DNA from 2 places in the Agrococcus sp. TF02-05 genome. Region 2 is predicted to be linked to the other one. Evidence: predicted binding sites of a transcription regulator. Region 2 holds the regulator's gene; the other holds the start of a gene.
The links. The regulator LexA, encoded in region 2, represses DNA repair genes until DNA is damaged. The targets are predictions, from matches to a motif close to TCGAACANNTGTTCGA.

Region 1 (3,506 bases), on a different contig from region 2:
TCGGCGAGGAGGCCGATCGGCCGCACCAGCCGACGCTGATCGACGCGGATGCGTGCGCCGACGTGGCGGTGCTGGGCTCGAAGCCGGCCTCGTGCGGCCTGGCCCCCGCGCCCGGTGCCGGTCCCGGTGTCGCGCAGCCGACGGAGCCGACGCTCATCGACGCCGATCTCTGCGCCGATGTCGCGGTGCTCGGCTCGAGCTCGGGCTCGTGCGCTCCGGCGGCGACGCCGGGCGCTGGCGAGGGCGAGGGCGAGCAGGCGGGTTCGCCGTCGCTCATCGACGCGGATGTGTGCCTCGACCTGGGCGTGCTGAGCGCGACGACGGGTTCGTGCGCGCCGGCTGCGACGCCGGGTGCGGGCGAGGAGGGTGCGCAGCCCGGTTCGCCGTCGCTGATCGACGCGGACGTCTGCCTGGACCTCGGCCTGCTGGGCTCGGCCTCGGGTTCCTGCGCTCCGGCGGCGACGCCGGGTGCCGGTGAGGGCTCGGATCGCCCGGAGCAGCCGTCGCTCATCGACGCGGACGTGTGCCTCGGCCTCGGTCTGCTCGGTGCGGCCCCTGCCGGCTGCGCGACGGGCGGCTCGGACTCTGACGGCACGTCGAACCCGCCGCTCATCGATGCCGACGTGTGCGTCGCCCTCTCGCTGCTCGGGGTGGTGTCGCCCGGCTGCACCGAGGCGACCCCGGCGCAGCCCGGTGAGCCCGGTGAGCCCGGTGAGCCCGGTCAGCCTGGTCAGCCCGGCGAGCCTGGCGAGCCCGGTGAGCCCGGTGAGCCCGGTGAGCCCGGTCAGCCTGGTCAGCCCGGTCAGCCTGGTCAGCCCGGTCAGCCTGGTCAGCCTGGTCAGCCCGGGGAGCCCGGTCAGGCCGGCGAGCCCGCTCCGATCGACAAGGGCGAGGTCCCGGGCGATGAGCCGGCGGACGACGCCAAGACGGATCGTGCCCTGCCGGTGGTGACGGATGCGACCGCGGCCGTCTCGACCGCGATGCTGCCTCGCACGGGCGGCAGCGCTGGCGAGCTGCTGCTCCCGGCGCTCGCGCTGCTGGCGGCCGGTGCGCTCCTGCTGCTGCGCCGCCGCTCGAGCACGGTGGGCTGAATCGAGCAGGGGTGCGGGGCGCGCGAGTCGCGTCCCGCGCCCCTGCATGCCCGCACCCGCTGGCACTCGCGACACACCGCATCCGCTTGACGGTGATCGAACGTGTGTTCGATCATGAGGTGTGACGATCGAGACGACGAGCCAGGCCGGAGCGCGAGTGCGCGGCGGCCGCATCGGCGTGCTCAAGGTGCCCGACTGGTCGGTCGTCGTCGCGCGCCAGACGGGCGCGCTGCCCGCGGGCGGCGAGCAGGGATCGCCCGGCGCGATCGTGCACGCGCTGCGCGTCGTCGCGTGCGACGCCGAGGCCCGCGCCGACGGCGTGCGAGTGGGGATGCGGGTGCGCGACGCCCAGGGCGCGTCGCCCATGCTCGCGCTCGCGCCCGCCGACCCGGTGGGGGAGGCGCTCGCCTTCGAGCGCGTCGTGCGCGCGGTGCTCGCGGTCGTGCCGACGGCGCAGCCGATCGGCGACGGGGCACTCGCGTTCCGGATGCGCGGGGCGAGCCGGTTCTACGGCTCCGAGTCGCGCGCGATCGAGGCGGTGCGCGGCGCGCTCGCCCCGCTCGGGCTGACGGCCGCCTTCGGCGTCGCCGACGACCGCTTCTCGGCGGAGCTCGCCGCCGGCGCGGGCGCCGAGACGATCGTGCCGCCGGGCCGCAGCCGCGAGTTCCTCAGCAGCCTGCCCGTCGGCGTGCTCGGCGACGACGAGCTGCCGAGCATGCTGCACCGGCTCGGCGTGCACACCCTCGGCGGCTTCGCGCAGCTGCCCGACGCGAGCGTGCGCGACCGCTTCGGCGAGGCCGGGCTCGTGGCGCTCGCGAGGGCGCGCGGCCTCGACGACCGGCGCGTCGACGACAGCGGCCTCGGCGAGGAGCGCGTGCTGCGGCTCGCGTTCGAGCCGGGCATCGAGGGCGTGCACGAGCTCGCGCTCGCGGTGCGCGAGCCGGTCGAGCGCTTCGTGCGGCAGCTCGCCGAGCAGCGGCTCGTGTGCAGCGAGATCCGCATCGTCATGCGCGGCGAGGAGGGCCGCGTGAGCGAGCGGCTCTGGCGGCAGCCGGGCTTCCTGCGCGCGGGCGACATCGTCGACCGGATGCGGTGGCAGCTGGGCGAGAGCGATCTCGGCTCGGCGCTCGTCGAGGTGCAAGCGCTGCCCGAGCGGCTCGACGCCGACGTCGAGCACATGCCGGGGCTGTGGGGCGGCGGCGACATCGACGACCGCACGAAGCACGCGCTCGAGCGGCTGCAGGGCATGCTCGGCCGCGAAGCGGTGCTCACCGCGCGGCCCGGCGGCGGGCGGCTGCTCGCCGAGCGCGGCGTGCTCACGCCGTGGGGCGACGCGCCAGCGCCGCAGGCCGCTGGGCCGTGGCCGGGCGCCCTGCCGCCGCCGCGGCCCGCGGTCGTCTTCCGGCCGCCGCTGCCCGTGCGGCTGCTCGACGCGGCGGGCGAATCGGTCGATGCCGCCGCGCTCGACGAGCGGCAGGGGAGCCCTGCCGCCTTCTCGCCCCCCGCATCCGCTCGCCGTCGCGTGGTCGCGTGGGCGGGGCCGTGGCCGATCCGGCGCCGCGAGCTCGGCGACGTCGTGCACCGCGTGCAGATCCTCGACGGCGAGGGGGAGGCGTGGGTGCTGCTGCACGCCGATGGGTCGTGGCTCGCGGAGGGGCGCTACGCCTGACGGCACCCGGTGCGTCGCAGCGGTCCGTTGCGGTCCCCGTTCCACCGAACGGGGACCGGTATCTCGGGTCCCGTCTGGTGGAAGGGGTCCCGGAAGGGGAGTCGGCTCACCCGGCGGCGGTGCCGGAGGGATCCGGCTCGCCCGGCAGCGAGTGCTCGGCCTTGCCGCGCCACGAGCGCCACGCCCAGATCGTGAAGCCGAGCACCACGCCCCACGCGATGACGACGACCGCGCCCGACCAGAACGACGGCGCGGCGATGAAGGCGCCGATCGAGACGAGCGAGACCTGCCCCGGCACGGAGGCGACGAGCGAGGCGATCGAGAACACGCGGCTCGGCACCCCGACGGCGCCGGCACCGTAGTTGACCGGCCAGTAGGGCATGCCCGGCATGACCCGCAGGGTGAAGACGGCCGCGAAGCCGCTGCTCTCGTCGAGCCGCTCCTCGAGCTTCCGGGCGTGCCGGCCGAGCAGGCGCATGACGGTCGTGCGCCCGAGGCCGCGCGCGATCCAGTAGGCGCCGATGCTGCCGATGACGGCGCCGACGATCGAGAGCAGGCTGCCGCCGATGACGCCGAACAGCAGCCCGCCCAGCAGCGCCATGATCGTCACCGGGATGGGCGTGAGCGCCACGACGGCGTAGGCGGCGACGAAGACGAGCCAGCTCCACCAGCCGAAGCCCTCGATGCGCTCGCGGAGGTCGTCGAGCTCGGGCAGGCGCACGGTCGCCGCGACCCAGATGAGCGCG
Region 2 (3,506 bases):
GTCTCGGCCCTCGTGCCGGCGGTGATGCGGAGCGTGCCGGGCAGCCCGACGTCGCGCACGAGGATGCCTCGATCGAGCAGCGCGCGGAAGGTCGCCTGCGGGTCGTCGACCCCTGCGACGAGCACGAAGTTCGCGTCCGAGGGGTACGGGCGGTAGCCGAGCCGGGAGAGCTCCTCGACCATGCGGTCGCGCTGCGCGCGGAGGTCGTCGACGCGCGAGAGCATGACGTCGCTGTGGCGCAGCGCCGCGACGGCCGCCGCTTGCGTGATGGCCGAGAGGTGGTACGGCAGCCGCACGAGCCGGAGGGCGTCGATGACCGCCGGGTGCGCGGCGAGGTAGCCGACGCGCATGCCGGCGAACGCGAACGCCTTGCTCATGGTGCGCGAGACGAGCAGCCGCGGGTGCCGATCGAGCAGGGTGAGGGCCGTCTGCTCGCGGTCGCGCGCGAACTCGGCGTAGGCCTCGTCGACGAGCACGATGCCGCGCGCCGCGTCGGCCGCCGCCTCGATCGTCTCGAGGTCGATCGCCGTCCCGGTCGGGTTGTTCGGCGAGCACAGGAAGACGACGTCGGGGTCGTGCTCGGCGATCGCTGCGCGGACGGTGTCGGGGCCGACGGTGAAGCCCTCGTCCCTCGGGACCGGCACCCACCGCATCCCCACGCCCTGCGCGAGCAGCGGGTACATCGAGTAGGTGGGCGTGAACGACAGCAGCGTGCGGCCGGGCCCGCCGAAGGCCTGCAGCACGTGCTGGAGCACCTCGTTCGAGCCGTTGCCCGCCCAGATCTGCTCGGGCGTCACGCCGTGGCCGAGGTAGTGCGCGAAGGAGCGGCGCAGCTCGTCGAACTCGCGGTCGGGGTAGCGGTTGGCGTCGGGCAGCGCGCGCGCGACCTCCTGCACGATGTCGAGCGCGACCTCCTCGGGCACCCGGTAGGCGTTCTCGTTGACGTTGAGCCGCACGGGCACCTCGAGCTGCGGTGCGCCGTAGGGCGTCAGCCCGCGCAGGTCGTCGCGGATCGGGAGGTCGTCGAGGCTCGTCACCGATCCAGCCTAGGACTTCGGCGGATGCCGTCGACCGCGCGCGGCGCGGTCGGCCGCGCCGCTCAGTCGGCGTACTGCGCGGGGATCGCGAGCCGCTCGCCGGGCTGGATCGCGCCCGCGATGCCGTTGAGCAGCTCGATCTCGGCGATGACGTCGCGCGGGTCGGCCTCGGGGGCGACGGCCTGGGCGATCTGCCACAGCGACTGGCCCGGCACGACGGTGATGTGGTCGAACTCGGCGGTCGCGGTCGACGAGGAGGCGACGGCGCCGGCGACGGCGTCGCCGACGAGGCCCGCGCCGGTGAGCGCGCCGACGGCGAGCACGGGCGCGGCGACGAGCAACGCGAGGGCGCGGCGGCCGCGAGCGGTCATGCGCAGGCGCGGCATCGGCGCGGCGCCGGCGACGGTGGTGGCGGTGGCGGTGGCGATGGCGGTCATGAGTGCCTCCTCTCGGTCCCAGTCCGAGGACTGGGATCCGCAGCCGGTGCTCGGCCGGGAGCACCGGCTGCGAATCTCTGTTTCGAATCTACTTTCGAACTGCCGCACGCGTCAACCCTGTCGCGGGACTTTCTCCACGACTCGCTCGAACGTGCGTTTGATCCGGGCGCCCTCTCGGATACGCTTTCGAACCACGAGGAGTCCATCAGGCACCACTGACACGCGGGGATCGGGGCACGGCATGACGAGGCAGCTCACCGAGAAGCAGCAGGCGATCCTGCAGGTCATCCAGCGCGCGGTGAAGCAGCGCGGCTATCCGCCGAGCTACCGCGAGATCGGCGACGCCGTGGGACTCTCGTCGCTCTCGAGTGTCACGCACCAGCTCGGCCAGCTCGAGCTCGCTGGGTGCATCCGGCGCGATCCCGCGCGGCCGCGCACGATCGAGGTCCTCGTCGACGACGAGATCGACGAGTCGGTCGGCTCGATCCAGCAGGCGGCGTTCGTGCCGCTCGTCGGCCGCATCGCCGCGGGCATCCCGATCACGGCCGAGGAGCAGGTCGACGACGTGTTCCCGCTGCCGAAGCAGCTCGTCGGCTCCGGCGACCTCTTCATGCTCCAGGTCGTCGGCGACTCCATGGTGGATGCGGCGATCTGCGACGGCGACTGGGTCGTCGTGCGCCAGCAGCGCGACGCGGTGAACGGCGACATCGTCGCGGCCATGCTCGACGGCGAGGCGACGGTCAAGGTCTTCAAGCAGCGCGACGGCCACACGTGGCTGCTGCCGCGCAACTCCGCGTTCGAGCCCATCCTCGGCGACGAGGCCGAGGTGCTCGGCCGCGTCGTCGCGGTGCTCCGCGCAGTCTAGCCGACCACGAACTCCGCGAGCTGCCCCGCCGCGGCCTCCGTCACCTTCGCCTCGACACGCGTGCCGTCGGCCTCGTAGTCCTCGCGGAGCACCTCGAAGCGGTCGTGCAGCATCGCGATGATGTCACCGCGGTCGAACGGCACGAGGAGCGAGACCGCGACCTCGGGCCGCGGCAGCAGCTCGGCGATGCGCTCGAGCAGCTCGTCGACGCCCTCGCCCGTGCGGGCGGAGGCGAAGACGGCGTCGGGCTGCAGCCCGCGCAGCACGAGCCGCTCGTCGTCGCTCACGAGGTCGGCCTTGTTGAACACGACGATCTCGGGGATCGAGCGCGCGCCCGTCTCCCCCAGCACGTCGCGCACGGTCGCGATCTGCGACGCCGGGTCCGGGTGGCTCGCGTCGACGACGTGCACGATGACGTCCGACTCCGCGACCTCCTCGAGCGTCGAGCGGAACGCCTCGACGAGCTGGTGGGGCAGGTCGCGCACGAAGCCGACCGTGTCGGCGATCGTGAACTCGCGCCCGTCGGGGGTCTGCGCTCGGCGCACGGTCGCGTCGAGCGTCGCGAACAGGGCGTTCTCGACGAGCACGCCCGCACCGGTGATCCGGTTGAGCAGGCTCGACTTGCCGGCGTTCGTGTAGCCGGCGATCGCGACGCCCGGCACCTCGTGGCGGTCGCGATTGGCGCGCTTCGCCTGGCGCGCGGGCGCGAAGCCCTTGATCTGCTTGCGGAGCCGCGCCATGCGCGAGTGGATGCGCCGCCGGTCGAGCTCGATCTTCGTCTCGCCGGGACCGCGCGAGCCCATGCCCGCGCCCTGCCCGCCGACCTGGCCACCGGCCTGGCGCGACATCGACTCGCCCCAGCCGCGCAGGCGCGGCAGCAGGTACTCGAGCTGCGCGAGCTCGACCTGCGCCTTGCCCTCGCGGCTCTTCGCGTGCTGGCTGAAGATGTCGAGGATGACGGCCGTGCGGTCGATGACCTTGACCTTCACGCGGTCCTCGAGCGCGCGCCGCTGGCTCGGCGAGAGCTCGCTGTCGGCGACGACCGTGTCGGCGCCGAGCTCCTTCACCATCGCGGCGAGCTCCTCGGCCTTGCCGCGGCCGACGTAGGTCGCCGGGTCGGGGTTCGGGCGGCGCTGGAGCACGCCGTCGAGCACGCGCGCGCCCGCG

Region 1: the regulator LexA is predicted to act here: its motif matches at 1,188-1,203, upstream of JQT67_RS05495 (DNA polymerase Y family protein).

The regions. Positions count from the first base shown of each region.
Region 1 is NZ_JAGEKO010000004.1:337,749-341,254, reverse strand. Features, by position in the region: gene JQT67_RS05500 (hypothetical protein) at 1-1,091, shown strand, start outside; gene JQT67_RS05495 (DNA polymerase Y family protein) at 1,213-2,760, shown strand; gene JQT67_RS05490 (TVP38/TMEM64 family protein) at 2,867-3,506, opposite strand, start outside.
Region 2 is NZ_JAGEKO010000005.1:50,073-53,578, reverse strand. Features, by position in the region: gene JQT67_RS06610 (histidinol-phosphate transaminase) at 1-1,037, opposite strand, end outside; gene JQT67_RS06605 (LysM peptidoglycan-binding domain-containing protein) at 1,100-1,474, opposite strand; gene lexA (transcriptional repressor LexA) at 1,716-2,339, shown strand; gene hflX (GTPase HflX) at 2,336-3,506, opposite strand, start outside.